DNA from 3 places in the Mesorhizobium sp. M1409 genome. Region 2 is predicted to be linked to each of the others. Evidence: predicted binding sites of a transcription regulator. Region 2 holds the regulator's gene; each other region holds the start of a gene.
What was found. Region 2 encodes LexA, which represses DNA repair genes until DNA is damaged. Its sites were predicted from a motif close to TGTTCNNNNTGTGTTCNG; they were not measured.
Positions count from the first base shown of each region.

Region 1: NKG99_RS04925 (helicase-related protein) is a predicted target of LexA. The motif match lies at 2,564-2,581, and genes of this name have one in related genera.
Region 3: dinB (DNA polymerase IV) is a predicted target of LexA. The motif match lies at 2,590-2,607, and genes of this name have one in related genera.

Region 1 covers NZ_JAMYKV010000004.1:59,587-63,779, reverse strand. The annotation lists gene NKG99_RS04925 (helicase-related protein) at 1-2,395, opposite strand, end outside; gene phbB (acetoacetyl-CoA reductase) at 3,117-3,842, opposite strand; gene NKG99_RS04915 (acetyl-CoA C-acetyltransferase) at 3,959-4,193, opposite strand, start outside.
Region 2 covers NZ_JAMYKV010000035.1:29,385-33,577, forward strand. The annotation lists gene NKG99_RS23775 (ComEC/Rec2 family competence protein) at 1-2,148, shown strand, start outside; gene lexA (transcriptional repressor LexA) at 2,145-2,897, opposite strand; gene kynU (kynureninase) at 3,343-4,193, opposite strand, start outside.
Region 3 covers NZ_JAMYKV010000076.1:12,272-16,464, reverse strand. The annotation lists gene NKG99_RS36095 (MGMT family protein) at 235-411, shown strand; gene NKG99_RS32975 (2OG-Fe(II) oxygenase) at 408-1,151, shown strand; gene NKG99_RS32970 (dihydrofolate reductase family protein) at 1,167-1,754, opposite strand; gene NKG99_RS32965 (winged helix-turn-helix transcriptional regulator) at 1,866-2,282, shown strand; gene dinB (DNA polymerase IV) at 2,638-3,885, shown strand; gene NKG99_RS32955 (cupin domain-containing protein) at 3,904-4,193, opposite strand, start outside.

The sequences.
Region 1 (4,193 bases), on a different contig from region 2:
CGCCGAGGATCGACATCATCGGCGGCGTCACCATGAAGGACTGGCCATCATAGGCCCCGTCCGGACGCTGGCCGAGGCCGGGCTTCCAGTTGGTCGCGGGACGGATCAGGTCGGCCAGCCGTTCCAGGATGTCGATACGCACGGCGCGGCGGCCGAGATTGCGGTAGCCCGCCAGCTTGTAGAAGGTCTTGTCGAAGGCTGGGTCGATGACCACGGAGGTGCGGCCGGAGGCGAGGGCGTGAACCACGTCGCCAAAGCCGGGCTTGTCCTTGCCGTCATTCTTCAGCGCCCACAGCAGCGTCACAAGCCCGGCGGGTGCCGGCTTGATCAGCGCCGGCACGAAAACATGGTAGGCGCCGAAGCGCACGCCGAGCCGGCGAAGCGCGGCGCGACCTTCCTGGTCGAGCGACTTCATCTCCTCGGCGATGTCGCGGCGGTTGATGAGGCCGAAATTCTCGACCAGTTGGAAGGCGATGCCACGGCCGATGCCAGAAATCTGGTCGGCATTCTTCAGGTCGACCAGCGGCTTCAGCAGCGACTCGATCTGGAAATTGACGAACCGCTCGGCACGCGCGGCGACCTTGTCGCGCGCCGGGCCGGTCAGCTGTTCGTCGGCCAGCAGCACCAGGCGCGGCTTCAGCGCGTCTTCGCCCGCGACCAGTGTGCCGATCGGCGCGCCGATCCAGCGCAGCGTGCCATCCGAGCCAAGCGCGATGTCGCCATTGGCCGAGGCGCCGAAGCGTTCGGCGCGCGCCTCGAACTCGGCGGCCAGCGCCTTCTGGGCGGCGGTGCGCACCGCCTTGGCGTCTTCACCGCCGGCGGTTTGATCAGCGGTGAAGCGGAACCCTTGCAACTCGCCGACATGGTGGCCTTCGACAAGGACGGTTCCGGTAGGACTAATTTCGGCTTCAGGCATGGTATTTTCTCTAAGGCGCCGCATGAGGACGGAAGTCCTGCGGTCTACGAAGCGTTTCGTCAACCGCTCATGCAGCGCATCCGACAATCTGTCTTCGATTTCGCGCGTCTTTTCCTGCCAGTGTGCCTGATCGGCCAGCCAACCGGGCCGGTTCGACACGAATGTCCAGGTGCGGATCTGGGCAATGCGATGCGACAGCGTGTCGATGTCGCCCTCGGTGGTGTCGGCGCGGCGCACCTGCTCGGCCATGTAATTCTCGTCGACATGGCCATGCCGTGCAAGGTCGGTGTAGATCGAAGCAACGAGGTCTGCATGTTGGGCCGGCGCGATCCTGCGGTAATCGGGCAGTGCGCAGGCTTCCCACAGCAGCGCAACGCGTTTGGCATTGCTGGCAAGAGCGCGGATGTCTTCATCGCGGGACAGATATTCAAGCGCCTGCGCGTCGACCGCGGGCAGCGCGCGCGTCAGCCCTTCGACCGGGGCATTGGTTTCGATCGAGCGCTTCAGCGCATCGAGGCTGGCGAAGTCGAAACGCGCGGTGCGCCATTGCAGCACCTTCGCCGGATCGAAATCATGGCCTTCGATCTTCTTGACCAGTTCCTCATCCAGCGGGTCGACCTGGCCGGTGACGCCAAAGGTGCCGTCGCGCAGGTGCCGACCGGCGCGGCCGGCGATCTGGCCAAGCTCGGCCGCCGTCAGGTTGCGATACTGATAACCATCGAACTTCCGGTTCTGGGCGAAGGCGACGTGATCGAGATCGAGGTTGAGGCCCATGCCGATGGCGTCGGTGGCGATGAGATAGTCGACATCGCCGGACTGAAACAATGCCACTTGGGCGTTGCGGGTGCGCGGGCTTAGCGCGCCGAGCACGACGGCGGCACCGCCCTGTTGGCGGCGGATCAGTTCGGCTATGGCGTAGACCTCGTCGGCCGAGAAGGCGACGATCGCAGTGCGCCGCGGCAGCCGTGTCAGTTTCTTGGGGCCGGCATAGGCAAGATGCGACAGCCTCGGCCGCGTCACCACAGAGACGCCTCTCAGCAGGCGCTGCAAAATGCCGTGCATGGTGGCGGCACCGAGCAGCAACGTTTCCTGGCGGCCGCGCAGATGCAGGATACGGTCGGTGAAGATGTGTCCGCGCTCGAGGTCGCCGGCAAGCTGCACCTCGTCGATGGCGACGAAGGCGGCATCGGTCTCGCGCGGCATGGCCTCGACGGTGCAGACCGAATATTTCGCGCCCGCCGGCTGGATCTTTTCCTCGCCGGTGATCAGCGCGACCTTGTGAGCGCCAACCTTTTCGCAGACGCGGGCATAGACCTCGCGCGCCAGCAGCCTGAGCGGCAGGCCGATGATGCCACTCTCATGAGCCACCATGCGCTCGATGGCGAGATGGGTCTTGCCGGTGTTGGTGGGCCCAAGCACGGCGGTCACGTCGCGGCCAGACAGGATTAGCGGCTCAGTGTGTTTCGGCTGGATGTTCATCGACCCTGGGAATAAGGCTTTCTGGCCTCTGGTTGTCGGGAGCGTGCCTCACGTGGCGCGTATGACAGGCGACACATAGGGATTTCGGGCGCGAAGCGAAAGCGGAATGTTCCACCGCCGGCCAGAAGGTGTTTTTGTCAAACTCTCAATCGGCCGCGGATTAACGGATAGAACGAGTCTGGAACGAATCGGCGACGAATCAGTGACTCGGCCAGATTCAGCTTTTGTTCACGGCTACATGTGGATTTTGCGACCAGGAGTCGCACCACATGCTGAATCGCTGAACTGGCCCGTTTTATGCTAAGAGGGTGCAAGGGGGCGTTGCTGTTAACCTTTGCCGAGAAACGATCATGATGGCTTGGTATGCCTCGCTCAAGCTTATGAAATTGTTGATCTTTCCTAATCCGCGTTAAGGAATTGGCAGGCGATTCCAGCTGTCGCCGTTAACGTTCCGGTCAAAGCCGGAACGAATCGGCGACGAATCAGGATGCCGGAATATTCTTGGTTTGTTCACCCCAATATCTTGTGTTGTGAACAGCTTATCCACCGAGAATCCACAGGCTTGGGAACCGGTTTCGCACAGGGCGGCCAGCCGCTATTAACCTCTGCGTACCGGATTGGGTCAGCACCCGACGAGGGCATGTCGAAAGGATCAGGCCCGGCAACGAAAAAACGGGCCGGCGGGCTGGCCCGTCGGTCTGTCCGCCCGCACCGCCCGTCATCAGACGAAATACTGGCCGCCATTGGCCGTGATGGTCGAGCCGGTGATGAAGCCGGCATCCTCGGAAGCGAGGAAAACGACGCAGCGCGCGATTTCTTCGGGCTCGCCGAGGCGGCCGACGGGGATCTGCGGGATGATCCGCTCGTTGAGCACCTTCTCGTCGATAGCCTTGACCATCTCGGTGGCGATGTAGCCGGGGCAGATGACGTTGACGGTGATGCCCGCGCGCGCCCCCTCTTGAGCCAGAGCTTTGCTGAAACCGATGTCGCCGGCCTTGGCGGCGGAATAGTTGACCTGGCCGGCCTGGCCCTTCTGGCCGTTGATCGAGGAGATCGTGATGACGCGGCCGAACTTGCGGTCGCGCATGCCGCTCCACAGCGGATGCGTCATGTTGAAGACGCCGGACAGGTTGGTGTCGATGACCTCTTTCCACTGTTCGCGCGTGATCTTGTGGAACATGGCGTCTCGGGTGATGCCGGCATTGTTGACCAGCACCGAGACCGGGCCGAGATCGGCCTCGACCTGTTTGATGCCGGTGGTGCAGGCATCATAGTCGGCGACCGACCATTTGTAGACCGGGATACCGGTTTCGGCCTTGAATTTCGCCGCCGCGTCGTCATTGCCGGCGTAGTTCGCGGCAACCGAATAGCCGGCGGTCTTCAATGCGATCGAGATCGCCGCGCCGATACCGCGCGATCCGCCCGTGACGATTGCTACCTTGGTCATAATGTTCCTCCCTTTGGTCGGGAGCGAATAGCGAGTGGCTAATAGCGAGTAGGGATTTGATGTCCCGTCGCGCTGACGCCATTCTTCCCTATTCGCTACTCGCTATTTGCTTTTCTTCAGATTGCCTCCACGCACATGGCGACGCCCATGCCGCCGCCGATGCAGAGCGTAGCGAGGCCCTTCTTGGCGCCACGGCGGCGCATCTCGAAGACCAGCGTGTTGAAGATGCGGGCGCCAGATGCGCCGATCGGGTGGCCGATGGCGATGGCGCCGCCATTGACGTTGACGATCGAGGGATCCCAGCCCATGTCCTTGTTGACGGCGCAGGCTTGCGCCGCAAAGGCTTCATTG
Region 2 (4,193 bases):
GCGATCGGCTATTTTTCGCTGGCGGCGGAACCTGGCTTCGCAAAGCCTGTCGCAGTTGTCATCTTGGCGGGGCTGTTTGCGCTGGTCTCGCGTTCCTGGCCGAAAACCCATCTGTGCTTCATGGCGGCACTTTTGTGCGCGTTCGGCCTGCTCACCGCAAAGGTCGAGACATGGCGGGCGGGAACGCAGATGCTGGGCTCGGAAATCTCGACGCAAGTGACCGGCCGCGTCGTTTCGCTCGACCGGATGGAGAGCGGTCGTATCCGGCTGACCATCGACGTCACATCGACCGCAAGGCCGAAACTGCGCTATGCGCCGGAGCGGGTGCGACTTTCGGCGCGAAAGATCCCGGCGGACGTGATCGCCGGCTCCCTGATCACTGGATATGCCAAGCTGTTGCCGCCGACCGGGCCTGTGCGGCCGGACAGCTACGACTTCTCCTTCGACAGCTATTTCGCCGGCATCGGCGGCAGCGGGTTCTTTCTCGGCAATCCAAAACTTATCGTCACCGATGACGGCGACATGCCGCTATCGGACCGCCTTTCCTCGGGGATAGAAAAAGCCCGTGAAGCGATTGCCGACCACATCAGGGGCAGCGTCGGTGGCGCCGAGGGCGAGATCGCGGCGGCGCTGATCGTCGGCGTGCGCGCCGGCATTCCCGATGACATCAACGAAGCTATGCGGCGTACCGGCATCTACCACATCATCTCCATTTCCGGACTGCATATGGCGCTCGTCGCCGGCACCATCATGGGGTTGCTGCGCGGCGCCTTCGCCTTGTTTCCGGACTTTTCCGCGCGTCGTCCGGTCAAGAAATACGCCGCCGTCGCGGCACTGTTCTCGATCGCCGCCTATCTCATCATCTCAGGCATCGTCGTCGCCGCCGAGCGCAGCTTCATCATGCTGGCGGTGATGCTGATTGCCGTGCTGTTCGATCGGGCGGCACTCACCATGCGCAATCTAGCAATTTCGGCGATCGCCGTCATCGTGGTGTCGCCGCATGAAGTGGTCGGCCCGAGTTTTCAGATGTCCTTCGCCGCAACCGCGGCGCTGGTCGGCGCCTATGCCGGCTGGTCGGAGCATCGTGCGGGAAAGACGAGACCACCGCCGCCAAAGCGGTCGCTGCCTGGTTTCCTGACGCGAAAATTCCTGCTGGCGGCAGGCGGCCTTTCCATGACTTCCATCATCGCCGGCGGCGCCACTGCGCTGTTTGCCATCTGGCATTTTCAGCGTGTGTCGCCGCTCAGCCTGTTCGCCAATCTGGCGATCATGCCGATCGTATCACTGGTCGTCATGCCTTTCGCCGTCCTCAGCGCACTGGCGATGCCATTCGGCGCCGACGGCCCCTTTCTTTATGTAATGGGCAAAGGCCTGACGGCGATGATCGCGATGTCCGGATGGATTTCCGAGCGTTCGCCAGTCGACGCAATCGGCTTGATTTCGCAGCAGTCTGTCCTTCTGGTGGCGATTGCCCTTGTCATCGCGACGATGGCGACGACATGGCTGCGGCTGGCAGCTCTTCCTTTCGCGCTTGCCGGCCTGCTGACGGTCTCGGACACGCGCGCACCCGACGTGCTGATCTCGGAGGACGCAAGGCTGGTTGCGTTGCCGATCGGCGGCGGCGAACTCGCGGTCAGCCGGGCCAGGCCGAACGAATTCACCGTCGACAACTGGAAGCGTGCGCTGACATCCGAAAGCATCATCGTGCCGGAGGTGTTCGACGAAGGCGACGGTCAATTCGACGTCGCTGATGCGGCTGAAATGCCGCCGGGAGCACCGTTCTATTGCACTTCAGGCGTTTGCGTCGCCAGGCATCCGTCCGGCGCGTTCATTGCCTATGTCGAGGACCGAAAAGACACCTGGAAAGCCTGTGGTTTCGCCGACCTGATCGTCATCAATGACGCGACGGCCTATGACGCCTGTCACAACCCGCTGGTTCTCGTTATCACCAAACGGCAACTGGCCCGCAAAGGCAGTGCTGCCGTCTTCTTCGATCGCCAATCGGCGACCGCGCCGGCGACAATCAGCTTCGCCGTGGACAGGCCATATCGGCCCTGGCACGCGCAACGCAAGTTTTCACGCGAGGCGAGGGGACTGCCGCCCTTCAAGAGACCCGAGAAGCCAGTCGTTGAACCGCAGCTGCCTTAGTAGCGGCGGATCAGGCCAACGAGCTTGCCCTGCACCTTGACCCTGTCTGGCCCGAAAATACGGGTTTCATAGGCCGGATTGGCGGCTTCGAGAGCAATCGAGGCGCCCTTGCGGCGGAACCGCTTCAGCGTCGCTTCCTCTTCATCCACCAGCGCCACGATGATCTCGCCAGGGCTCGCCGTATCGGCATTGCGGATGATGACGGTGTCGCCGTCGAAGATGCCGGCCTCGATCATCGAGTCGCCCTTGACCTCCAGCGCATAGTGCTCGCCGCCCATGATCATGTCTGGCGGCACCGAGATCGAATGCGTCTGGTGCTGGATGGCATCGATCGGCACACCGGCGGCGATGCGCCCCATCACGGGGATCGACACGGCGGCGACCACGTCGTCGTCATTGCCTGCTGAAGACATCCGCGAAGACGCTGGCCTGATCTGCCGGCCAAGGCCGCCCTGGCCGAGACTGGCCTGACCAAGACTGCCCTGGATGACGCTTGGAGAGAACTTCTTTGCCGCGTTGAGGCCGGGTGCGATCGAGTCCGGCAGCCGCAGCACTTCCAGCGCGCGTGCCCGGTTGGGCAGCCGGCGAATGAAGCCGCGCTCTTCCAGTGCCGTGATCAAACGATGAATCCCGGATTTGGAGGCAAGGTCGAGCGCCTCCTTCATCTCGTCGAAGGATGGCGGAATGCCGCTTTCCTTCAGGCGTTCATGGATGAACATCAGCAGTTCGTGTTGCTTGCGCGTCAGCATGGCGGCCCCCAGGGTACCTGAAACCAGAATCGGAAAAACAAACCCAGAACAAACACTATCTGTTCCAGTTGTGTTCCGCAACTGTTTAAAGTTTAATGAATTTATTAAGGGGGTCGAAATTATTGGCGCTCGCCAGCGGGCCTCGTCGACGGCTGTATGCCGTCACAATGCGCTTGCCGGCATTGAAATTGTTATGGTTAATGGGCTGTGGCCCACCCTTGGCTCAAGCCTGGCATGAGCTGCCCATGGATCCGCGACGGGCGCATTTCCAGCTTTCCGGGCGTTCGTTTGCCGTGAACGAAACGAAGCCAAAATGCCAACCTTGGTTAATCTATTGCAGCCTGCGCTGGCTACCAGCGGCGAACGCATTCGCGAGCCGAAAAATTCGTCCTCCGTCATCCGACCTGGGGGCAAGACGCGACGACAGATCGTCGGGACGGCCGCGTCAGGTTACGGCCTCCTTGACGGCGAAACGCTGGTCCTTCCATGCACTCGTGCGCAGAATGTCTTCCAGCACCTCGACCGCCAGCCACACGTCCTTGTAGCCGACATAGAGCGGCGTAAATCCGAAACGGATGGTTGACGGCGCGCGGAAGTCACCGATCACGCCGCGCTCGATCAGCGCCCGCATGATTTGATAGCCATGATCGTGAAGGAACGACACCTGGCTGCCGCGCCTGGTCGCGTCGCGAGTGCTCTCCAGCGTGAGACCATAGGCGCCGCACTTCGCTTCGACGAGCTGGATGAACAGTTCGGTCAGCGCGACGCTCTTCTTTCGCAATGCCGCCATGTCGACGTCGTTCCAGATGGCAAGCGCGCCTTTGAGCGCCCGCATCGACAGGACCGGCTGCGTGCCGCACAGAAAGCGGCGGATACCGGTGCCGGCAACATAACCCCGTTCGAAGGCAAAGGGCCGTGCATGCCCCCACCAGCCGCTGAGTGGCTGGCTGATCTCGCCGTGGTGGCGCTGGGCGGCATAGATGAAGGCTGGCGCGCCCGGACCGCCGTTGAGGTACTTGTAGGTGCAGCCGACAGCGAAATCAGCATTTGCATGATCGAGCTCGACCGGCAGAGCGCCCGCGGTGTGGCAGAGATCCCAAACGATCAGCGCTCCGGCCGCATGAGCCTTGCGCGTCAGCGCCGTCATGTCGCGCAGTTCACCGGATTTGTAATTGACGTGGTTGACCAGCACCACCGCGACGCTTTCGTCGATCAGCTCTTCGATGGTTGGCGCGTCGACGCCCGCGAGGCGCAGCAAGGCGCCATCCCGGGTCGAGGCCACGCCTTCGGCGATGT
Region 3 (4,193 bases), on a different contig from region 2:
CCCCACAAGGAGGGAGATTGGCAGTTCTGGCGCCGGCTCTCTTCTTGCAACATTCGAGATTGGCGAAGGTCATGGCGACAGCCGATCTCCCCACCCGTGGGGGAGATGTCCGGCAGGACAGAGGGGGGCGCCATAGAGCACCTACCTTGGCGACTTGAATTTGAAAGCAAGCACTGGAGTGAGTGCGGGAAGCCGTCTCTGTAGAGTTCAGGCACAGACAAGGGAGTAAAGGCAATGAAGCTCATGCAAACGCAAATAGCCGCACCGGCGACCGTCCATGCCGCCCTCGACACCATCGCCTATGTCGGCATTCCCTGCCACCGCGTCGTCCGCGCCGACGGCACGCTGTCCGGCTACCGCTGGGGCGTCGAACGCAAGCGCGCTTTGCTCGACAAGGAGGCTACGATATGAACGCCCACGCCAAGGTTGCCGCATCCGTGGTCGAAGCCGCCAAGACACGCGTCGCCGGTTACGACTGGCCGGCGCTTGCCGCCGAACTCGACGGCTTCGGCTGCGCGGTGATCGAAAAGCTGCTGTCGCCTCAGGAGTGCCGGCGGATCGCCGGCCTCTATTCGGATGAGAAGCATTTCCGCAGCCACATCCATATGGCCAGGCACGGCTTCGGCAAGGGCGAGTACCGCTATTTCCGCTATCCCCTGCCGGACTTGCTCGGCGGCCTGCGCAGCGCGCTCTATCCCAGGCTGGCCGAGGTCGCCAACCGCTGGAATGAGCGCATGGGGCAGGCCACGCGCTACCCCGCGACCCATGCCGCCCTTCTCGAACAGTGTCATGCCGCGGGCCAGACGCGGCCGACGCCGCTGTTGCTGCAATATGTGCCTGGCGACTTCAACTGCCTGCACCAGGACCTCTATGGCGATCTCGCCTTCCCGCTGCAGGTGGCGATCCTGCTTTCCGAGCCGGGCCAGGATTTCACCGGCGGCGAGTTCGCGCTGACCGAACAGCGGCCGCGCATGCAGAGCCGGGTCGAGGTGGTGCCGCTGCGCCACGGCGACGCCGTTGTCTTCGCCGTCCACAACCGGCCGGTGCAGGGAACCAAGGGCAATTACCGCGTCAATCTGCGACACGGCGTCAGCCGGCTGCGCTCAGGCATGCGCCACACGGTCGGCATCATTTTTCATGATGCGAAGTGAAGATCGTGAGCCGCCTCACCCCGCCGGAGCATAGCGGTTGATCACCAAGCCGCAGGCATAGGCCTTCGAGCCGAGCAGCGCCAAGTTTTGGAAACCGCCCTGGTCGAAGATGCGGCGTCCGGCACCCAGCACCGCCGGGTTGATGAACAGCTGGAACTCGTCGAGCAGCCCGGCCGCGATCAGCGCCGAGGCGAAACCGGCGCCGCCGAAGACGGCCATGTCGCCGCCCTCGCCCGCCTTCAGCGTATTGATTTCGCGCGGCAGGTCGCCGCTGGCCAGCCTCGTGCGCTCCCACGCCGATTGCTCAAGCTTGTCGCTCAGCACCACCTTCTGGGCGTCGACGACGCGTTGCGCGAAAGCATAGAACGGGTCGCGCGGAAACTTCTTCGCTGCCTTGCCCCAATGGCTGAGATAGCCTTCCTCCGCCATCTTGCGGCTGAGCAGGATGGTGTCGATGCCGGAAAAGACAGCGTTGAAATCCTGCTTCAGCTCCTCGTCCCAGCCGATGTCGTCGCCCCACCCCCAGAGCTGCCAGCGGTGGTCCTCATTGGCGCCGACAAAACCGTCGACCGACATCTGCATCTGCAGGATCAGCTTTTTCATTGTCGTCTCCCGGTCGTCAGGCTCGAAAGAACTTTGGTTTACTTTCGGAACCATTGACCCAAGGTAAAAATGATGTCAATAGTAAAGCGATTTAAAAATGGAAGCATAGAAATGTCGACCCGTGAAAAATCCGGCTGCCCGATCAACCTGTCGCTCGAATTGCTCGGCGACCGCTGGACGCTGCTCATCATTCGCGACCTGGTCTTCGCCGGGAAAAAGCATTTTCGCGAATTCCTGCAGTCCGACGAAGGCATCTCGTCGCGCACGCTGGCCGAGCGGCTGCAGACGCTGCAGCAGGAAGGCATCCTTACCCGCAGCGAGGACCCGACGCATGGGCTGAAGACTGTCTATCGGCTGACCGAGGCCGGCATCGACCTGCTGCCCGTGCTGGCCACGCTTGGCGCATGGGGCAGCAAGCACCGTAGTGCCGACGACAGACTGGCGCGGATCGCCGACGAGCTGGCGGCGGGCGGCGAGCCCGAACTGGAACGAATGAAGGCGGCGTTGCGAGCGGAGCATGTTGGCTAGTAGTCGCGGTCCGTGAACAGCACCACTCTCCTCTGCAAGGTGGCCGCCGCCCCTCATCGCCCTGCCGGGCACTTCTCCCCGTATAGTGACGGGGAGAAGGGGGCTGGCCGCAACGCCGGCATCCATTTTTGCAACGCTGGTGGTTGGCGAAACCGTCGATGAGAGCGCCCCTCTCCGGGGAGAGGATGCCGGCAGGCAGGTGAGGGGCAGCGCTACCGCTGCGGTTTTGGCGACGCATTCGAACCGAGAGCGATTACCTCACCAGGCATTCCGCAAACCGCTCTCCGCTTGACAAATCACCCCCTTTTGTTCTCTATTTGTTCAGGTCTATCAGCAACGTTGGATATGCGGCCGGATGGAAACGACAGCCACCATCCTGCATGCCGATCTCGACGCCTTCTACGCCTCGGTCGAGCAGTTGCTCGACCCGTCGCTGCGCGGCAAGCCGATCGCGGTCGGTGGCGGTGTTGTGCTCGCTGCCTCCTACGAGGCGCGCGCCTTCGGCGTGCGCGGCGGCATGCCGGGACGCAAGGCGCGCGAGCTCTGCCCGCAGCTGATCTTCGTCGGCGGCAATTTCAACCACTACCAGCGGCTGGGCGACGCGGCGATCAAGGTGCTCGACGATTTCACCCCATTGGTCGAGCGCATCTCCATCGACGAGGCCTTTGCCGATGTCGCCGGCTGCACGCATTTGTTCGGGCAGCCAGAAGAGATCGCCACGACCATCCGCCGCCGCGTGCGGGCCGAACTCGGCCTGCCGATCTCGATCGGCGTGGCGCGCACCAAGCACCTGGCCAAGATCGCCTCGCAGGTCGCCAAGCCCGACGGGCTGGTGGTCGTCGAGCCCGGCACCGAGATCGCCTTCCTGCACGATCTGCCGGTCGGGCTGATGTGGGGCGTCGGCCCGGCGACCAGGGCGCGGCTGGCCGAGATCGGCGTCGAGACCGTCGGCCAGCTGGCCCGGACCCACAGCGGCGCGCTGACGCGGCTGCTCGGTCCCGCCGCCGGCGAAAAACTCGCCGCGCTGTCGTGGAACCGCGACCCGCGCAAGCTGGAGACGAAGCGCCGGGCGCACTCGGCCGGCGCGCAATCGGCGCTTGGCCAGAAGCCGGCCGTGGCGCGGGTCATCGTGCCCACCCTGCTGCACCTGGCCGACCGTGTCGCCAGCCGGTTGCGCGCCAAGGCGAGGCCCGGCCGCACCGTGACCGTGCGCGTGCGCTTTGCCGATCTCAGCGCCGTCACGCGCTCGATCACGCTCGACCAGCCGATCTCGGCGACAACCATGCTGGCCGAGATCGCCGGCGACCTGGTGCGCGGCGTGCTCGCCGACCATCCGCACGAGAAGCTGATCTCCCTGCTCGCGATCTCGGTCTCACATCTCGAGGAAAGCTTCGAGCTGCAGCTCGAACTGCCCCTCGGCCTCGCCGATGAGAAACGCCGGCCCGGTACCAGGAAAGGCCTGGCACGCTTCGACGCCGACCGCGCCATCGACAAGATCCGCGAACGCTTCGGCAAACAGGCGGTCGGCTACGGCACGGTGGCGCTGGAAGCAGCGCGCTCGGTGCCCGACGAGTTCAGGGAACTGGCGGAGAAGGAATTGTGAGCCGGAGACAGCCGGGCGCTATTGCGTCTCTTCGCCATCCCAGTACCGTCGCACCGCTGCCATGTCGAAAATGCCGTCGCGCCGGCGCAAGGCGTCGACCCCCATCTTGTTGGAATCGGGATAGACGCAGACCTCATTGGGATTGTGCTCGCCGATCATCAGATAGCGGCACGGCCCGGTGCCGCTGTTGAGGAAGGAATGACCAACCGGCCGGCCGGCGGGAAAGCAGGCATAGTCGCCGGCCTTCATCTCGTGGCGCTCCTCGCCAAGCAGCAGCGCCACCTGCCCTTCCAGGATCAGCGCGTGCT